2 regions of the Pseudomonas sp. P116 genome follow, and region 1 is predicted to be linked to the other one. Evidence: predicted binding sites of a transcription regulator. Region 1 holds the regulator's gene; the other holds the start of a gene.
The links. The regulator sigma-54, encoded in region 1, starts transcription at its own class of promoters, with help from an activator protein. The targets are predictions, from matches to a motif close to ANTGGCATNNANNTTGCTNT.
Positions count from the first base shown of each region.

Region 2: the regulator sigma-54 is predicted to act here: its motif matches at 3,621-3,640, upstream of ICA15_RS04020 (flagellar basal body rod protein FlgF).

Region 1 is NZ_JACVHB010000006.1:197,994-207,518, forward strand. Features, by position in the region: gene ICA15_RS21005 (hypothetical protein) at 23-463, shown strand; gene ICA15_RS21010 (superoxide dismutase) at 465-1,076, shown strand; gene ICA15_RS21015 (ZIP family metal transporter) at 1,107-2,000, shown strand; gene ICA15_RS21020 (HPr family phosphocarrier protein) at 2,092-2,367, opposite strand; gene rapZ (RNase adapter RapZ) at 2,383-3,240, opposite strand; gene ptsN (PTS IIA-like nitrogen regulatory protein PtsN) at 3,243-3,707, opposite strand; gene hpf (ribosome hibernation-promoting factor, HPF/YfiA family) at 3,719-4,027, opposite strand; gene ICA15_RS21040 (RNA polymerase factor sigma-54) at 4,101-5,594, opposite strand; gene lptB (LPS export ABC transporter ATP-binding protein) at 5,782-6,507, opposite strand; gene lptA (lipopolysaccharide transport periplasmic protein LptA) at 6,507-7,052, opposite strand; gene lptC (LPS export ABC transporter periplasmic protein LptC) at 7,039-7,611, opposite strand; gene ICA15_RS21060 (KdsC family phosphatase) at 7,620-8,144, opposite strand; gene ICA15_RS21065 (KpsF/GutQ family sugar-phosphate isomerase) at 8,145-9,119, opposite strand; gene ICA15_RS21070 (ATP-binding cassette domain-containing protein) at 9,395-9,525, shown strand, end outside.
Region 2 is NZ_JACVHB010000001.1:813,303-822,827, forward strand. Features, by position in the region: gene flgJ (flagellar assembly peptidoglycan hydrolase FlgJ) at 1-119, opposite strand, end outside; gene ICA15_RS04005 (flagellar basal body P-ring protein FlgI) at 131-1,219, opposite strand; gene flgH (flagellar basal body L-ring protein FlgH) at 1,247-1,942, opposite strand; gene flgG (flagellar basal-body rod protein FlgG) at 1,995-2,780, opposite strand; gene ICA15_RS04020 (flagellar basal body rod protein FlgF) at 2,826-3,566, opposite strand; gene ICA15_RS04025 (sigma-54-dependent transcriptional regulator) at 3,842-5,404, opposite strand; gene phhA (phenylalanine 4-monooxygenase) at 5,777-6,568, shown strand; gene ICA15_RS04035 (4a-hydroxytetrahydrobiopterin dehydratase) at 6,679-7,035, shown strand; gene ICA15_RS04040 (amino acid aminotransferase) at 7,035-8,228, shown strand; gene ICA15_RS28490 (hypothetical protein) at 8,541-8,672, shown strand; gene ICA15_RS04045 (hypothetical protein) at 8,745-8,927, shown strand; gene ICA15_RS04050 (MFS transporter) at 9,030-9,525, shown strand, end outside.

The DNA.
Region 1 (9,525 bases):
GCAACCGCTTTGGAGGCTCACCATGGAGCACTGGAAACGCACGATCGAACGGGCCAATCGCTGCTTCATGTTGGGCGAGCTGATCGATGCCCGTGAGGCTTACCTGCAAGCGCTGGCCCTGGCGCAAGTGTTGTTCGAACGCTGGGCCGATGCCGACGAAGCGGTGGCGGCCTGCGTCATCTCCCACCACAACCTGGCGGATCTGCACCTGCGCCTGAATCAGCCGGAGGAGAGCGCCGAATACCTTTGCGCAATCCATCAACGGCTGTTGCAGACGATGCAGGACGAACGTCAGCGCCTCGCGCTGCGTGAGGCGGCGCTGCGCCAGAGCAGCAAAACTTACGTCGAGCTGCTGAATTTCATCAGCGACCACGGCGAATACCCGCGTACCCAGCGTCTGTTGCACCCGGATACCGGCAATGCGCGCCGCGCACCAGCCCCACATCACCATGGAGTCCATTGAAATGGCTTTTACCTTGCCTGCCTTGCCTTATGCCTACGATGCCCTGGAGCCGCACATCGATGCGCAGACCATGGAAATCCACTACACCAAGCATCACCAGACCTACATCAATAACCTCAACGCTGCGGTGGAAGGCACTGAATACGCGGGATGGCCGGTGGAAAAACTGGTGGCCAGCGTTCAGCAGTTGCCGGAAAAACTTCGCGCTGCTGTTATCAATCAGGGCGGCGGCCACGCCAACCACTCGCTGTTCTGGGAAGTCATGGTGCCCAACGGTGGCGGCAAACCGGACGGTGTGCTGGCCAAGGCCATCGACGAACAGCTGGGTGGCCTCGACAGTTTCAAGGAAACATTCACCAAAGCTGCGCTGACGCGTTTCGGCAGTGGCTGGGCCTGGCTGAGCGTGACCCCGGAGAAAAAACTGGTCGTGGAAAGCAGCGGTAATCAGGACAGTCCGTTGATGAACGGTAATACGCCGATTCTCGGCCTCGACGTTTGGGAGCACGCCTACTACCTGCGCTACCAGAACCGTCGGCCGGAATACATCAACGCCTTCTACAACGTGATCAATTGGCCTGAAGTGGCTGCGCGCTATCAGGCTGCACTGGTTTAAGTCTCCTAAAAAAACAATTCAAGGCTGACTATGGGCACTGAAACACTGGCGGTCGGAAGCGGGCGTATGTTTCGTTACGCAGTGGGATCGCTCTTGCTGCTGGCAGGCATGACCTTGCTTGCAGCTCACGGACTGCAATGGCTGAATCTGGAACCGAGGCTGTCGCGGGCGTTGCAGGGGGGCGCAATCTGCGCGCTCGGCACCGCGCTCGGAGCGGTGCCAGTGTTGGTGATTCGGCGCATGCCTTTGGCGCTCAGCGACACATTACTGGGTTTCGGTGCCGGGGTGATGCTGGCGGCGACGGCGTTCTCGCTGATTGTCCCGGGCATTGCTGCCGCAGAGAGTCTGGGTCTGACACCGTGGGCGGCGAGTGGCCTGATCTGCTTTGGCATCATGCTCGGTGCGTTCGGCCTGTATCTGGTGGATCGCAAGGTGTCCGGTGCATCACCGGAAATGCTCGTTGGCACCGTCGAGCATCCGGTGATTCCACCGCGGATCTGGTTGTTCGTGTTCGCCATCATTGCCCATAACATCCCTGAGGGAATGGCGGTTGGGGTATCGGCCGGCGGCGGCATGCCGGACGCGGACAGCCTGGCCATGGGCATCGCCTTGCAGGACGTACCGGAAGGACTGGTGATTGCATTGGTATTGGCTGGAGCAGGAATGTCACGGGTCAAGGCGTTCTTGATCGGCGCGGCGTCAGGGCTGGTCGAGCCGGTGTTTGCGCTGTCGTGTGCGTGGCTGGTCAGTCTGGCGCAGGTGCTGTTGCCGTTAGGCCTGGCGCTGGCGGCCGGCGCGATGTTGCTGGTGGTGACCCACGAAGTGATTCCGGAGTCGCGACGCAATGGTCATGACAAGCTGGCCAGTCTTGGTTTGCTGATCGGGTTTTGTCTGATGATGGTGATGGATACGGCGCTGGGTTGAAGATCAAAAGATCGCAGCCTGCGGCAGCTCCTACAGGAAACGCATTCCAATGTAGGAGCTGCCGCAGGCTGCGATCTTTTGATTTTGGCTGTCAGCCGCCTTCGTCGAAGTAGTTGTTGATCAACGCCACCAGCGCATCCAGCGCTTCCTGTTCCTGATGGCCTTCGGTACTCAGATAAATCTTTGTGCCCTTGCCAGCGGCCAACATCATCATTGCCATGATGCTTTTGCCATCAACCGTTGTTTCTGGTGTGCGGCCTACTCTGATCGTGCAGTCGGGATACTGACCGGCAACCCCGACAAACTTCGCCGACGCTCGGGCATGCAAACCCAGTTTGTTGATGATTTCGATTTCCAGAGCAGGCATCGCGGTGTGAATCCTTTAGGTGAGGTCGCGGTGGCGAACCTGGACGTTCTTCAGAGTTTTCTGCAGGGCCTGACCCAGGCGTTCGGTCAGGTAGACGGAGCGGTGGTGCCCGCCGGTGCAGCCAATGGCAACAGTAACGTAGGCGCGATTGCTCGCAGCGAAGCGGGGCAGCCATTTGTGCAGGTAGCTGAAAATGTCTTGGAACATTTCTTCAACCTCGGGCTGCGCTGCCAGGTATTCGGCCACCGGCTCATCGAGCCCCGATTGCGCACGCAGCTCTGGCTTCCAGTAAGGATTAGGCAGGCAGCGCACGTCAAACACCAAGTCCGCATCCACCGGCATGCCGCGTTTGAAGCCGAATGACTCAACCAGAAATGCCGTGCCCGGTTCCGGCTGACTCAGCAAGCGCAGCTTGATGGTGTCGCGCAACTGGTACAGGTTCAGATTGGTGGTATTGATCTTCAGATCGGCCAGATCGGCGATGGGTCCCAGCAGGGCTGTTTCATCCTGGATCGCCTCGGCCAGCGAACGATTGGCGTTGCTCAGCGGGTGGCGTCGACGGGTTTCCGAAAAACGCTTGAGCAGGGTTTCTTCGTCGGCATCCAGATACAACACATCGCACTGGATATGGCGGCTGCGCACTTCTTCAAGCAGTTCGGGAAAACGCGAGAGATGACTTGGCAGGTTGCGCGCATCGATCGACACCGCCACCAGCGGTTGCGCCAGTTCAGTGTGAATCAGCGCGCGCTCAGCCAGTTCCGGCAGCAAGCCTGCCGGCAGATTGTCGATGCAATAGTAACCGTTGTCCTCAAGAACATTGAGCGCGGTACTTTTACCCGAGCCGGAACGGCCACTGACGATGATCAAGCGCATGATTACTGCCCGCTCTGCTCGTCCACAACAACCTGGTACAAGGCTTCATTGCTTGAAGCGCTGCGCAGTTTATCGCGCACATCCTTGCGATCCAGCATGCTGGCGATCTGGCGGAGCAACTCCAGATGCGCATCGGTGGCAGCTTCGGGGACCAGCAGTACAAACAGCAGGTCAACCGGCGCACCATCAATGGCGTCGAAATCGATAGGGGCTTCAAGGTGCATCAGGGCACTGATCGGCGACTGGCAACCCTTGAGGCGACAGTGAGGAATGGCGATGCCGTTGCCAAAACCGGTAGAACCGAGTTTTTCACGGGCAATCAGAGCCTCGAAGACATCTTGCATCTCCAGATCCGGCACTTCACGGGCGATCAGGTTGGCAATCTGTTCGAGGGCTTTCTTTTTACTGCCGCCCGGCACGTTCACGAGGGAACGGCCGGGGGTCAGGATACTTTCAAGTCGGATCATGGGGTAGGGGGTTATCGACCGGTCGCGCCCTGGAGCAGGCTCTGGGTCTTTTCCTTATGCTTTTTGAGTTGTTTGTCCAGCTTGTCGGTCAAGGCGTCGATCGCGGCATACATATCGGTATGTTCTGCGTTGGCGACCACTTCACTGCCGGGTATATGCAAGGTGGCTTCGATTTTCTGCTTAAGCTTTTCGACGCACATCGTGACTTGCACGTTGGTGATCTTGTCGAAATGGCGCTCTAATCGTTGAAGTTTCTCATTGATGTAGTCGCGCAGAGGTTCGGTCACTTCCAGTTGGTGTCCACTGATGTTGACTTGCATACAGCTTCTCCTTCGTTGCCAGTGCATAAAGCGGCAGGCCGAAAAGCCTGCCACTGGAACGCTGTAACGTGGCTTACATCAACCGCTTGCGTTCGCTCGAAGGCGCGATCCCGAGGGATTCGCGGTACTTGGCGACGGTGCGGCGAGCCACCTGAATGCCTTGTGCCTCCAGTAAACCAGCGATCTTGCTGTCACTCAACGGCTTTTTCTGATTTTCCGCGGCAACCAGTTTTTTGATGATCGCGCGGATCGCCGTGGACGAGCATTCGCCGCCCTCGGAGGTGCTGACGTGGCTGGAGAAAAAGTATTTCAGTTCATAAATACCGCGTGGGGTATGCATGAATTTCTGCGTGGTCACCCGGGAAATGGTCGACTCGTGCATGCCAACCGCCTCGGCGATGTCATGCAACACCAGCGGCTTCATGGCTTCGTCGCCATATTCCAGAAAGCCGCGCTGATGCTCGACGATCTGGGTGGCCACTTTCATCAGGGTTTCGTTGCGGCTTTGCAGGCTCTTGATGAACCAGCGGGCTTCCTGCAACTGATTGCGCATGAACGTATTGTCGGCGCTGGTATCGGCGCGACGCACAAAGCCTGCGTACTGAGCGTTGACGCGCAGACGAGGTACCGACTCCTGATTCAGCTCGACCAGCCAGCGTTCATTGTCCTTGCGCACAATGACGTCCGGAACGACGTATTCGGCTTCCGTCGATTCGATCTGCGAGCCCGGCCGTGGATTGAGGCTCTGTACCAGTTCGATAACCTGGCGCAGCTCATCCTCCTTGAGCTTCATGCGGCGCATCAACTGGCTGTAATCGCGGCTGCCGAGCAAGTCGATGTAATCGCTGACCAGACGTTTCGCTTCAGCCAGCCAAGGCGTCTTGGCCGATAGCTGGCGCAATTGCAGCAGCAGGCATTCGCTGAGATTGCGCGCGCCGATGCCGGCGGGTTCAAACTGCTGGATGCGGTGCAGAACAGCTTCGATCTCGTCCAGTTCGATGTCCAGTTCCGGATCAAACGCTTCGAGAATCTCGTCGAGGGTTTCGTCCAGGTAGCCCTGATTGTTGATGCAATCGATCAGGGTCACGGCGATCAGTCGATCGGTGTCGGACATCGGTGCGAGATTCAGTTGCCAAAGCAGATGGCTTTGCAGGCTTTCGCCCACTGAAGTGCGCGTGGTGAAGTCCCACTCGTCATCATCGCTGCTCGGCAGGCTGCTGGCGCTGGTCTGGTAGACGTCTTCCCAGGCAGTGTCGACCGGTAGTTCGTTGGGGATGCGCTCGCTCCAGTCGCCTTCCTCGAGGTTATCCACCGTCGGGGCGGTTTCCTGATAGGAGGGTTCCTGGATATCGGTGTTGGGCTTCTGTTCGGCGTTGTCAGCCAGGGGGTCGGTGTTGTCGAAGTCTTCGCCTTCTTCCTGGCGTTCGAGCATCGGATTGGATTCCAGAGCCTCCTGAATTTCCTGTTGCAGGTCCAGGGTCGACAATTGGAGCAGACGGATAGCCTGTTGCAGCTGCGGTGTCATCGTCAGCTGCTGGCCCATTCTCAAGACTAGCGATGGTTTCATGGCAGGGGCTTAACACCTTATTCGCCGGCGCGATGCGCCATCCACTACAGGGCGCCGAAGCGCCAAACTTAAGCAAATTATATGCCTGAAACTGAAGTGTTTGCCTAGAGCGCTGTAACAATTAAAGCGTATTAAATTCTGCTTGAACCGATACAGCGCCCGGGCGGCTCACCGGGCACCTTTACGCTTACAGGCGGAACTCGTGGCCCAGATACACTTCCTTGACCAGGTCGTTGGCCAGGATGGTAGCGGAGTCACCTTCGGCGATCAGCTGACCGTCGTTGACGATGTAAGCGGTTTCGCAGATATCCAGCGTCTCGCGCACGTTGTGGTCGGTGATCAGAACACCGATGCCCTTGGCTTTGAGATGGTGGATGATTTGCTTGATGTCGCCGACCGAAATCGGATCGACACCGGCGAACGGTTCGTCGAGCAGGATGAATTTCGGCGCAGTCGCCAGCGCGCGGGCGATTTCCACCCGGCGGCGTTCACCACCGGACAGGCTCATGCCGAGGTTGTCGCGGATGTGGCTGATGTGGAATTCCTGCAGCAGGCTTTCCAGCTCCTTGCGACGACCGGCCTTGTCGAGTTCCTGACGGGTCTCGAGGATGGCCATGATGTTGTCGGCTACCGACAGTTTGCGGAAGATCGACGCTTCTTGCGGCAGATAGCCGATACCGGCCTTTGCACGACCGTGCATTGGCTGGTGGCTGACGTCCAGATCATCGATCAGCACACGGCCCTGATCAGCCTGAACCAGGCCGACGATCATGTAGAAGCACGTGGTCTTGCCGGCACCGTTGGGGCCGAGCAGGCCGACGATCTGACCGCTGTCGATCGACAGGCTGACGTCACGCACGACCTGGCGGCTTTTATAGGCCTTGGCCAGGTGCTGAGCTTTCAGAGTTGCCATTACTGGTTTTTCTCTTCGGTTTTCTTCTTCGGCTGGATCACCATGTCGATGCGCGGACGCGATTCGGTGACTTTGCTGCCGGTAGCGCGACCGGCGCTGGCCAGTTTCTTCACGGTGTCGTAGACGATTTTCTCGCCCTGGGTGGTGTTGTTGTCTTTATCGACAACCTTGGCCTTATCGATCAGGACGACGCGATTTTGCGCGGCGTGGTACTGAATCGTCACGCCCCAGCCCTGAACTGGCTTGGTGTCGCCGGCAGTCTGCAGTTGTTCGAAGTAGGCGAGGTTGCCGACCGACGTCACAACGTCGATATCACCGGTCGAGGTGCGGGTGATGGTCACGGTGTTGCCTTTGACGATCATCGAGCCCTGAGTGATGATCACGTCACCTTTATAGGTAGCTACGCCGTTCTTGTCGTCCAGCTGGGCATCGTCGGCCTGAATGCGGATTGGCTGCTCTTGATCGTTCGGCAGAGCCCAGGCGCTCACGCTTCCCAGTGCTGCGCCCAGACTGAGCAAAATAGGGAGGGTTTTAACGAGCCTCATACTGTCCTCTTACGTTCGATTGCAGGTGTATCCTGCTTTCCTTCAGGTACGCTTTCATTCCTACGCCAGTCGATACACCGCCAGCGCCCTCGATTCTAACGGGTTGCTCGGTCTGCGCATATTCCCGCTGCGGGAACACTGTCATGCGAGTGGAAGTGATCAGCGTGTCACGTTTCTTTTCATCGGTGCGCTTGATGCGTACCGAATCGATCAATTCGACTTCGGTGCCGCCCGAATTCACTTCGCCGCGTTCGCTGGTCACGTGCCACGGGAAATCCGTTCCGCGGTACATGTTCAGGTCGGGCTTGGTGACCAGCGTGATGTCGGTCGCCTTGACGTGCTCGGCCTTGTCGGACGTCATTTCATACTGCACTTTGCCGTCCGGCAGGTATTGCACGGTATGCGTGTTGGTCGCATACCAGTCGATAGGATTTTCCACAGACGTGGTCGGAGGCTTGTCGAGGAAGCGTTCCGGGCTGATGTTCCAGTAGCCGACCGCTGCAAATAACGCAGCGATGCAGCCGAACAGCAGGAAGTTACGAAATTTTTTGCTGAACATGGTTTGGCTCACAGGTACGCGGCGTTGGCCGCATCGAGGCGGCCCTGGGCGCGCAGGATCAATTCGCAGAATTCGCGGGCAGCACCTTCACCACCTCGGGCGCGGGTAACGCCATGGGCGTGTTCGCGGACGAAATCAGCAGCGTTGGCGACGGCCATGCCCAGACCGACGCGGCGGATCACCGGCAGGTCAGGCAAATCGTCGCCCAGATAGGCGACTTGTTCATAGCTTAGGCCCAGTTGCTCAAGCAGGCCGTCCAGAACCACCAATTTGTCTTCGCGTCCCTGAAACAGGTGCGGGATGCCGAGGTTTTTTGCCCGGCGTTCGACCACTGGCGTCTTGCGACCGCTGATGATAGCGGTCTGCACGCCGGCGTTCATGAGCATTTTGATGCCTTGACCGTCGAGGGTGTTGAAGGTCTTGAATTCGCTACCGTCTTCAAGAAAGTACAGGCGTCCGTCAGTGAGGACGCCGTCGACGTCGAAAACCGCCAGTTTGATGGCTTTGCCGCGTTGCAGCAGATCGTCGCTCATTTACATCACTCCTGCGCGCAGCAGATCGGAGAGGTTGAAGGCGCCGACCGGGCGATCCTCCTCGTCGACAACTACCAGTGCGTTGATTCGGTGGTCTTCCATGATTTTCAGGGCTTCGGCGGCGAGCATCTCGGGCCGGGCGGTCTTGCCGTGGGCTGTCATCACCTGGTCGATGGTCGCACTGCGAATATCGATGCTGCGATCAAGGGTGCGGCGCAAATCGCCGTCGGTGAAGATCCCGGCGAGTTTGCCGTCGGCTTCCAGAATGGCGGTCATGCCCAGACCCTTGCGAGTCATTTCCATCAGCGCGTCCTTGAGCAGCGTACCGCGTTGCACCTGCGGCAACTCCTGCCCGGCGTGCATGACGTTTTCCACTTTCAGCAACAGGCGACGGCCAAGGGCGCCACCTGGATGGGAGAAGGCGAAATCTTCAGCGGTAAACCCGCGAGCTTCCAGCAATGCCACGGCCAGGGCATCGCCCATGACCAGCGCTGCGGTGGTCGACGAGGTTGGCGCCAGGTTCAGCGGGCAGGCTTCGTGCTCGACGTGAACGTTGAGGTTCACTTCGGCGGCTTTGGCCAGCGGCGAGGCCGGATTGCCGGTGACGCTGATCAACTGGATGCCCAAACGCTTGATCAATGGCAGCAAGGTGACGATTTCGTTGGTCGAGCCGGAGTTCGACAGGGCCAGGATCACGTCATCACGGGTGATCATGCCCATGTCGCCATGACTGGCTTCGGCCGGGTGAACGAAAAAAGCCGGGGTGCCGGTGCTGGCCAGGGTCGCGGCGATCTTGTTGCCGACGTGCCCTGATTTGCCCATGCCGACCACGACCACACGGCCCTTGCTGGCCAGAATCATCTCGCAGGCGCGTACGAAATCGGCGTCGATATGGGGTAACAAGCCTTGTACGGCTTCCACTTCGAGGCGAATGGTGCGTTGTGCCGATTGAATCAGGTCGCTGGATTGGCTCATGTCAGAAATCGTATAGCCCGATGAAAAGGCGGCGATTATAGCGGTTATGTAGCAAAGCCTCACGCAAGTTCGTCATGCTTTGTCATCCCGTGTTACCAAAACCCGGCAAAAGCGCCTCCGCACCTGTCATCTCGCTGAACACGGGGCGGTACAAGCGTTGGGCGCTTGGCCTTTGCAGTGATATAGTTCGCCGCCAGTTCGGCCTGCCCGGGACGTACGTGCTTTTTAACCAAAGCCAGGCGTCCGAGTGAGAGGCTGCATCGCAAGGAGTTTAGATGAGTGCCGATAACGCCTACGCGGTCGAGCTGAAGGGAGTCTCCTTCAAGCGCGGTGCGCGCAGCATTTTCAATAACGTCGATATTCGCATCCCGCGCGGCAAGGTCACCGGCATCATGGGACCTTCCGG
Region 2 (9,525 bases), on a different contig from region 1:
ACCTTGCGCATGTTCGCATCGCTGTCCTTGTCGCCGACCTTGAGCTGATTCAGACGATTGAGGTCGGAGTAGGAACCCGAATCGCTGCTGCCGACCACACCGCTTTTGCGCATATCCATAGTGGCCGTCCTCAGATCACGATCAGGTCGGCTTGCAACGCGCCGGCCTGCTTCAGTGCTTCAAGAATCGCCATCAGGTCACCCGGTGCCGCGCCGACCTGGTTCACCGCACGAACGATCTCGTCGAGGGTGGTGCCCGGGCCGAACTTGAACATCGGTTTGGCTTCCTGTTCGGCATTCACTCGCGAACGCGGCACGACAGCGGTCTGGCCGTTGGACAACGGGCCTGGCTGGCTGACGATCGGGTCTTCGGTGATGGTCACGGTCAGGCTGCCGTGAGTCACGGCGGCTGGCGAAACCTTCACGTTCTGGCCGATGACGATGGTGCCGGTACGCGAGTTGATGATGACTTTGGCGACGGCTTGACCCGGATCGACTTCGAGGTTTTCCAGGATCGACAGGTAGTCGACACGCTGGCTCGGATCGAGCGGCGCGGTCACGCGAATCGAACCGCCGTCAATGGCTTGTGCGACGCCAGGGCCGAGCATGTCGTTGATCTTGTCGACGATGCGTTTGGCGGTGGTGAAGTCGGAGCGATTGAGGTTCAGCGTCAGACTGTTGCCTTGGTTGAACCCGCTCGGCACCGAACGCTCAACCGACGCACCGCCAGGGATGCGACCGGCCGACGGAACGTTGACGGTAATCTTCGAACCGTCACGACCTTCGGCGTCGAAACCACCGACAACCAGGTTGCCCTGAGCGATGGCGTAGACGTTGCCGTCGATACCCTTGAGCGGGGTCAGCAACAGTGTGCCGCCGCGCAGGCTCTTGGAGTTACCGATCGACGAAACGGTGATGTCGACCTGCTGACCCGGCTTGGCGAACGCCGGCAGATCGGCACTGATCGAAACCGCCGCGACGTTCTTCAACTGCACGTTGCCCGAACCCGGCGGCACCTTGATGCCGAACTGCGAGAGCATGTTGTTGAAGGTCTGCAGGGTGAACGGAGTCTGTGTCGTCTGGTCACCGGTGCCGTTAAGCCCGACCACCAGGCCATAGCCGATCAACTGGTTGGAACGCACGCCGGAAATACTGGCGATGTCTTTCAACCGTTCGGCGTGTGCAGTGAAGGCCACCGGCAACAACAGCGCGGCCAGCATGAGGCTTTTCAGATTCAACGTAGCCACCTAGAAAGGGAACAGCGGGCTGAGGAAGAAGCGGTCGAACCAGCCTGGCTGACTCGTGTCGGCAAATGCGCCAGTACCCGAATAGGTGATGCGTGCATCGGCGACGCGAGTCGACGACACGGTGTTGTCGGTAGCGATGTCATCGGCGCGGACCATGCCGGCAATTCGCACCAGCTCATCGCCAGTGTTCAGCGTCAGCCACTTCTCGCCGCGCACAGCGATGATGCCGTTAGGCAAAACGTCGGCGACGGTCACGGTGATCGAACCGGTCAGGCTGTTGCTCTGTCCCGACTTGGCGTCCCCCTTGGTCGAGCGGTCGGCGCTGTAGCCGGCGTTCAGGCTCAGGTCGCCGCCACCAATCGGATTGTTGGTGGTCAGGCTGGAACCGAACAACGAGGTCAGACCGACCGAGTTGTCGCTGTTCTTGTCCATCTGCGAGTTGGCGTTCTTGCTCGCCTGGGTGCGCTCGTTCAGGGTGATGGTGATGATGTCACCGACCCGGAACGCCTTGCGGTCGCTGTACAGGTTCTGCTCGAAACCGGCCTGATAGATCGAGCCATTATTGGCAGCCGCCGGCAACGGCGTGCGCGGCAACACCGGAGCGTAGTAAGGGTCATTGGGCTTGGGCGTCGGGGCGACGCAGCCCGCGAGCGAGACGACCCCACTCAATGCCAGAACAGATACAAAGCGATTCATGACCCTACCTCACGGTGTTGCAGGCGACCTCATGGCCGCCTCATAGACTTGATTACAGATTCTGCGTTACGAACGAGAGCATCTGGTCGGCGGTGGAGATCACCTTGGAGTTCATCTCGTAAGCGCGCTGAGTGGTGATCATGTTGACCATCTCTTCAACGGTGCTGACGTTGGACGTTTCCAGGGTGTTCTGCAGCGTGGTGCCGAAACCGGCCAGACCCGGAGTACCGACCTGCGGCGCGCCGGAAGCGGCGGTTTCCAGGAACAGGTTGTTGCCCACGGCTTGCAGACCGGCCGGGTTGATGAAGTCAGCGGTCTGCAGGTTGCCGATCACTTGCGAGGCAGCGTTGCCCGGCAGCGTGACGGAAACGGTGCCGTCATTGCCGACGGTGAAGGTTTGCGCGTCGTTCGGGATAACGATCGCAGGCTCCAGAGCGAAACCACTGGCGTTGACGATCTGGCCATTGGAGTCGAGGTGGAACGTACCGTCACGGGTGTAGGACGTGGTGCCGTCCGGCTGCAGGATCTGGAAGAAACCGCGACCGTTGATGGCCATGTCCAGCGGCTGCTCGGTGGTTTGCAGGCTGCCGGCGGTGAAGTTTTTCTGGGTGCCGACGATGCGCACACCGGTACCCACTTGCAGACCCGACGGCAGTTCGCTGTCCTGAGTCGACTGGGCGCCTGGCTGGCGTTTGATCTGGTACAGCAAGTCCTGGAACTCGGCGCGGTCACGTTTGAAACCCGTGGTCGAAACGTTCGCCAGGTTGTTGGAAATGGTGGTGAGGTTGGTGTCCTGAGCGGACAGACCCGTTTTGGCAACCCATAGAGCCGGAAGCATTCGATTCTCCTCGTGCGCCTGTTTTACGGCGCGACGTTCTGATAATTAGCTGATCTGCAAGACCCGAGCCATGGCCTGGTCGTCGTCTTTGGCGGTGTTCATCATCTTGATGTGCAACTCGAACTGCTTGGCCAGGGCCAGCACCGAGGTCATCTCTTCGACGGCATTGACGTTGCTCGACTCAAGGAAACCCGACACCAGTTTGACGTTGGCATCGGCCTGCGCCGGCTGGCCGTCCTTGGTGTAGATCGAGCCGTCGAGGCCTTTATTCATGCTCTTGATGTCCGGGTTGACCAGTTTGATCCGGTCGACTTCGGCCATCACACGCGGGCCTTCGCCCATCGCGCGAATACTGATGGTGCCGTCTTCACCGACTTCGATCTGCTGCTCGGGTGGCACGGCGATCGGACCGCCATTGCCCATCACCGGCATGCCGTTGCCGGCGCGCAATACACCGAGGGCATCGACGTTGAGGCTGCCGGTGCGCACGTAGCTTTCGCCGCCGCTCGGGTTCTGCACGGCGATCCAGCCGTTGCCGGTCACGGCGACGTCCAGGTCACGCCCGGTCTGCACCAGCGAGCCCGGAGTGAAGTCGGTGGCGGGCCGCTCGCTCATGGCAAACGCGCGCGCCGGAAAGCTGTCACCGAACACCGGCATCGAACGCGCCTGCTCCAGGTCGCGCTGAAAACCGTTGGTGGAAATGTTCGCCAGGTTGTTGGCATGAGCCCTTTGCGCCAGCGCGTTTTGGCTCGCGCCGGTCATTGCCACATAAAGGTACTTGTCCACGCTCTTTCCTCTGCATGCCGGACGTTTGCCGCCCACTGCTGTACTGCTGAGCCATAAGCAATTTGCAGACCAACTTTTTTCTGGCAGGGCGAAGCCCGGTAAACAAAGGACTTGAGGGGGATTGCGGGGAAAGGGGAAATGTATCGAAGTCGAAAAACCGGCGGTGTTGTGCCGCTTCGCGGCAACAGATCAAAAGATCGCAGCGTGCCGCAGCTCCTACAGGGGGGGATTACATTTCAAATGTAGGAGCTGCGGCACGCTGCGATCTTTTGACCCTAGGACTCGATGTTCTTGCCCACCTCATACTCACGCAATTTATTGGCAATGGTCGTGTGCGAAACGCCCAGTCGCTTGCCCAATTGCCGACTGCTCGGGTGCTCCGAATACAATCGCTCCAGCACCGCTTTTTCGAAGCGCCCGACGATCTCGTCCAGCCCGCCCTCCAGCGAAAAATCGCCAAGTGGCTGACGCACGCCGTAATCCGGCAGACGAATATGTTCGGCTTTAACCGTGCCGCCGTCACACAGCGAAACGGCCTGGAACAGCACGTTTTCCAACTGCCGCACGTTGCCCGGCCAGTGGTAATGGCTGAGCCGATCCATCGCCGCCGGCGCCAGTTTTGGCAGAGGACAGCCGATCTGCCGGCTGGCCTGATCGAGGAAGTGTTCTACCAGCGGCGTCAAACCGTCGAGGCATTCGCGCAGCGGTGGAATGTGCAGCGACAGCACGTTCAAGCGGTGATACAGATCCTGGCGAAACTCGCCCCGCGCGCACAATTCAGACAGGTCAACCTGCGTCGCGCAAATCACCCGTACATCCAGATAAACCTCTTCATCACTGCCGACGCGACGGAAGCAGCCGTCCTGCAGAAAGCGCAACAGTTTCACCTGCAAGCGCGGACTCATTTCACCCACGCCATCGAGAAACAACGTCCCCCCCGCCGTCAATTCCAGCAGACCCAGCTTGCCTTCGGCGCGCGCACCTTCAAAAGCACCGGGGCCATAACCGAACAGTTCGGTCTCGGCCATCGACTCCGGAAGCCCCGCGCAGTTGAGCGCCATCAGCGGCGATTGCCCGCGCGGACTGGCGAGGTGACAGGCGCGCGCCAGCAACTCCTTGCCCGTGCCGGTTTCGCCTTCTATCAATAGAGGTGCATCGAGCGGCGCCATCCGCCGTGCTTCACGCACCACTGCCGCCATGACTTTGGAGCTCTGGAAAATGCTGTCGAACCCGCGCAACTCCTGCTTGCGCACGTTATAGATGCGCTCGCCGACGCGGTCGGCGCGGTGCAGGGTCAATACCGCACCGGCCATGGCTTCGCTGTCGTCGTGTTCCGATTGCAGCGGAGCGATGTCGGCCAGAAACACATCGCCTTTGACCTTGACCCGCATGCCGTTGATTCGCGATTTATTCGCCCGCACCAGTTCCGGCAAATCGAAATCTTCGGCATAGCGCGACAGTGGAATCCCCGGCACTTCATCGACCCGCACGCCGAGCAACTGTGCCGCCGCGCGGTTGGCGGCGACGATCGAGCCGCCCATGTCGATCGACAGCACCGGAAACTCCAGCGCACCGAGCAATGCGTTCAATTCCATGTGCCGGCGCTCGCTCGGCATCAGCCCTACCCGCTTGACGCCGAACACCCCGGCAATCGCTTCGAATTTCGGCCGCAGCGCCTGGAACTGGATATTGATCAGGTTCGGGCAATGCAGATAGATCGCGTTGCCATGCTCACCGCCGACCTCGCCTCGCGCGACGTTGATCCCGTACGCCACCAGCAGGTTGAGGATGTCGCGCAGGATGCCGATGCGGTTCTGGCAGTGGACTTTGATACGCATATAAAAGGCCCGGATTAACGATGAGAAACCTGTAGGAGTGAGCCTGCTCGCGATGGCGATACATCAGGCAGCATTGATTTTGAATGACACACCGCTATCGCGAGCAGGCTCACTCCTACAGGGGACGGCGCCAGACTTTCTGTCGAGGCGCGCAGATAGTTGTCAAGATTATGTGACAGCCGCTGACCTTTTCAAACCTGAGAATCGCCGTAATTGCGAGATATCCGCAAAACCGTAACGAATACTTTACGAAATCCACAGAAGTTTCCTACGACCGTACGATTCAACCTACTGCACACCGCCACACTCTCAGGTAATTCTGAGTCCATCGCTGGACATAACAAGAACGAATTCCCCTAGCAGGAGAGCAGTATGAAGCAGACGCAATACGTGGCCCGCGAGCCCGATGCGCAAGGTTTTATCGACTACCCCGCCGAAGAACACGCGGTGTGGAACACGCTGATCACTCGCCAACTGAAAGTGCTCGAGGGTCGTGCGTGCCAGGAGTACCTGGACGGTATCGAAAAACTCGGTCTGCCCCACGACCGCATCCCGCAACTGGGCGAGATCAACAAAGTGCTCGGCGAGACCACCGGCTGGCAGGTCGCCCGTGTCCCGGCGCTGATCCCCTTCCAGACCTTCTTCGAATTGCTCGCCAGCAAACAATTTCCGGTGGCCACGTTCATTCGTACCCGCGAAGAGCTGGACTACCTGCAAGAGCCGGATATTTTCCACGAGATTTTTGGTCACTGCCCGCTGCTGACCAACCCGTATTTCGCTGAGTTCACCCACACCTACGGCAAACTTGGCCTGCAAGCGACCAAGGAAGAGCGCGTTTATCTTGCGCGCCTGTACTGGATGACTATCGAGTTCGGCCTGGTCGACACCCCGCAAGGCAAACGCATCTACGGCGGCGGCATCCTGTCTTCGCCGAAAGAAACTGTTTATTCGCTGTCGGACGAGCCCGAACATCAGGCATTCGACCCGCTGGAAGCGATGCGCACGCCGTATCGCATCGACATCCTGCAACCGCTGTACTTTGTCCTGCCGAACCTCAAGCGCCTGTTCGATGTGGCCCATGAAGACATCATGGCCATGGTCAGACAAGGAATGCAGCTAGGTCTGCACGCGCCGAAATTTCCGCCAAAACCGAAAGCGGCGTGACCCGCCACTTTTGCTGACAAGTGAGTCTGTCAGTTGCCGCCACTTTGCTTTAGCGTGGCGGCATTGACGGCCAATATAAAAAAACACCTCCAGATTTCAGGAAGCCCACCATGTCTACTTTGAACCAAGCCCACTGCGAAGCCTGCCGCGCCGATGCGCCACAAGTCAGCGACGAAGAACTGCCGATCCTGATCAAGCAGATCCCTGACTGGAACATCGAAGTTCGCGATGGCGTGATGCAACTGGAAAAACTGTTCCTGTTCAAAAACTTCAAGCACGCACTGGCCTTCACCAACGCCGTCGGCGAGATCTCCGAGGCCGAAGGTCACCACCCGGGCCTGCTGACCGAGTGGGGCAAAGTCACCGTGACCTGGTGGAGCCACTCGATCAAAGGCCTGCACCGCAACGACTTCATCATGGCTGCGCGCACGGATGAAGTGGCCAAGACCGCTGAAGGGCGCAAGTAATGCACTTCGACGCCATCGGCCGGGTACCCGGCGACCCTATCCTCGGTTTGATGGAGGCGTATGCGCAGGACCCTAACCCGCGCAAATTCGACCTGGGCGTTGGCGTCTACAAGGACGCCCAAGGCCTGACGCCGATCCCTGAAGCGGTGAAAATCGCCGAGGCGCGACTGGTCGAAAGCCAGGACACCAAGACCTACATCGGTGGCCACGGCAATCCGTTGTTCGGCAAGGTCATCAACGAGCTGGTGCTTGGCGCCGACTCGAAACTGCTCGCCGAACAGCGTGCAGGCGCCACTCAGACGCCGGGCGGCACTGGTGCCCTGCGTCTGGCTGCCGACTTCATCGCCCAATGCCTGCCGGGCAAAGGCGTATGGCTGAGCAATCCGACCTGGCCGATCCACGAAACCATTTTCGCGGCGGCCGGGGTCAAGGCCAGTCACTACCCTTATGTGGGCAGTGACAACCGTCTCGACGTCGAAGCGATGCTCGCGGTGCTCAATGAAGTGCCCAAGGGCGACGTGGTGTTGCTGCATGCGTGCTGCCACAACCCGACCGGGTTCGATCTGAGCCACGACGACTGGCAGCGTGTGCTGGACGTGGTGCGCAGCCGTGATTTGCTGCCGCTGATCGACTTCGCCTATCAGGGCTTTGGCGATGGTCTGGAGCAGGATGCGTGGTCAACCCGGTTATTCGCCGCCGAACTGCCTGAGCTTTTGATCACCAGTTCCTGCTCGAAAAACTTCGGCCTGTATCGCGACCGTACCGGTGCGCTGATCGTCTGCGCGAAAAGCGCCGACAAGCTCATCGACATCCGCAGCCAACTGGCCAACATCGCCCGTAATCTGTGGTCGACGCCGCCGGATCATGGTGCAGCTGTGGTCGCGACTATCCTCGCCGATCCAGAGCTGAAAGCCCGCTGGGCCGATGAAGTGGAAGCCATGCGCTTGCGTATTGCGCAGCTGCGCAGCGGCCTGGTCGAAGCGCTGGAGCCGCACGGGTTGCGCGAGCGTTTTGCACACATTGGCGTGCAGCGCGGGATGTTCTCCTACACCGGTTTGTCGCCGGAGCAGGTGAAACAACTGCGCGAGCATCACAGTGTGTACATGGTGAGTTCGGGTCGGGCCAACGTTGCCGGCATCGATGCGACACGCCTGGCGCTGCTGGCCGAGGCCATCGCCGAAGTCTGCAACTAGGCGAGACACCGCAACACCCTGTACTGACCGTCCCCACGCTCCGCCTGGGAACGATCAATCCAATGTAGGAGCTGCCGCAGGCTGCGATCTTTTGATCTTGCTTTTAAAACAAGATCAAAAGATCGCAGCCTGCGGCAGCTCCTACATGTGTTTTTGCAGCAGCCTTTTGCTTTCCGCCGCCCCCCTGCGGCCATTTGTCGCAATAAATTGAATTAAAAGTCTGATTGTCATTTTTCCTGCTGTATCCTGCGCAGGCTTTCTGAAAGCGCGGATCTACCAGATCTATCAACAGACTTAGCGAGGAGCGCAACCATGCACGAGATTCCTAATCTCCCCTTCCCAAGCCTGCACGAGCCTGAGCAGACGACCATGCAACAAGCCGGCGCCGCACAGGCCGAGCCCAAAGAAGCAGCTGAAAGCCGTCCGGCCGACAGCGACGAGTAAGCAACACCCGCCGTACAGACCGTGTGGAAAGCGCTAATATGCGCTTTCCACACTGCCTGAACCGAGCCCGCCATGACCGACGAATTCTCCGAAAGCCAAGCCGCTGTCCTGATCGGCGCCACCGAGAAAATGATCGAGATCTGGAGCCGCCTCTCCCCCGAGAAACAAGCCGCCCTGCTCGCCCGTTTCGGCAGCGAAGAAAATGCCCTCGCTGCACTGGTCACCACCCAACTGGTTGCTCCTGCCAAACCCTGAAGTCGCCGCCCGGCAAATAGTTTTACTTTTCCCGCCCCAGATTATTTCTCGCCGGTATCATGAGCAGCCTATCTATTGTGCTGCTCCCGTGGATCTTTACCCATGTCGTCCTCTATGTCCGAGCCCCAGCGCCCCCTGGCGGTCACGCTGCAAGTCGTTTCCATCGTCCTCTTCACCTTTATCGGTTATCTGAACATTGGCATTCCGCTCGCAGTGCTGCCGGGCTATGTCCACAGCGATCTGGGTTTTGGCGCGGTCGTCGCCGGGCTGGTGATCAGCGTGCAATACCTCGCTACCCTGCTCAGCCGCCCGTATGCCGGCAAGATCATCGACAACAAGGGCAGCAAACTGGCCGTCATGTATGGCCTGGCCGGTTGTGGCCTTAGCGGCGTGTTCATGCTGATTTCCGCGTGGACGCCAAACCTGCCGATGCTTAGCCTGATCAGCCTGTTGATCGGTCGCCTGGTGTTGGGCAGCGCGGAAAGCCTGGTTGGCTCCGGCTCGATTGGCTGGGGCATCGGCCGCGTCGGCGCGGCGAACACCGCCAAAGTCATCTCGTGGAATGGCATCGCCAGTTACGGTGCCATCGCCATCGGTG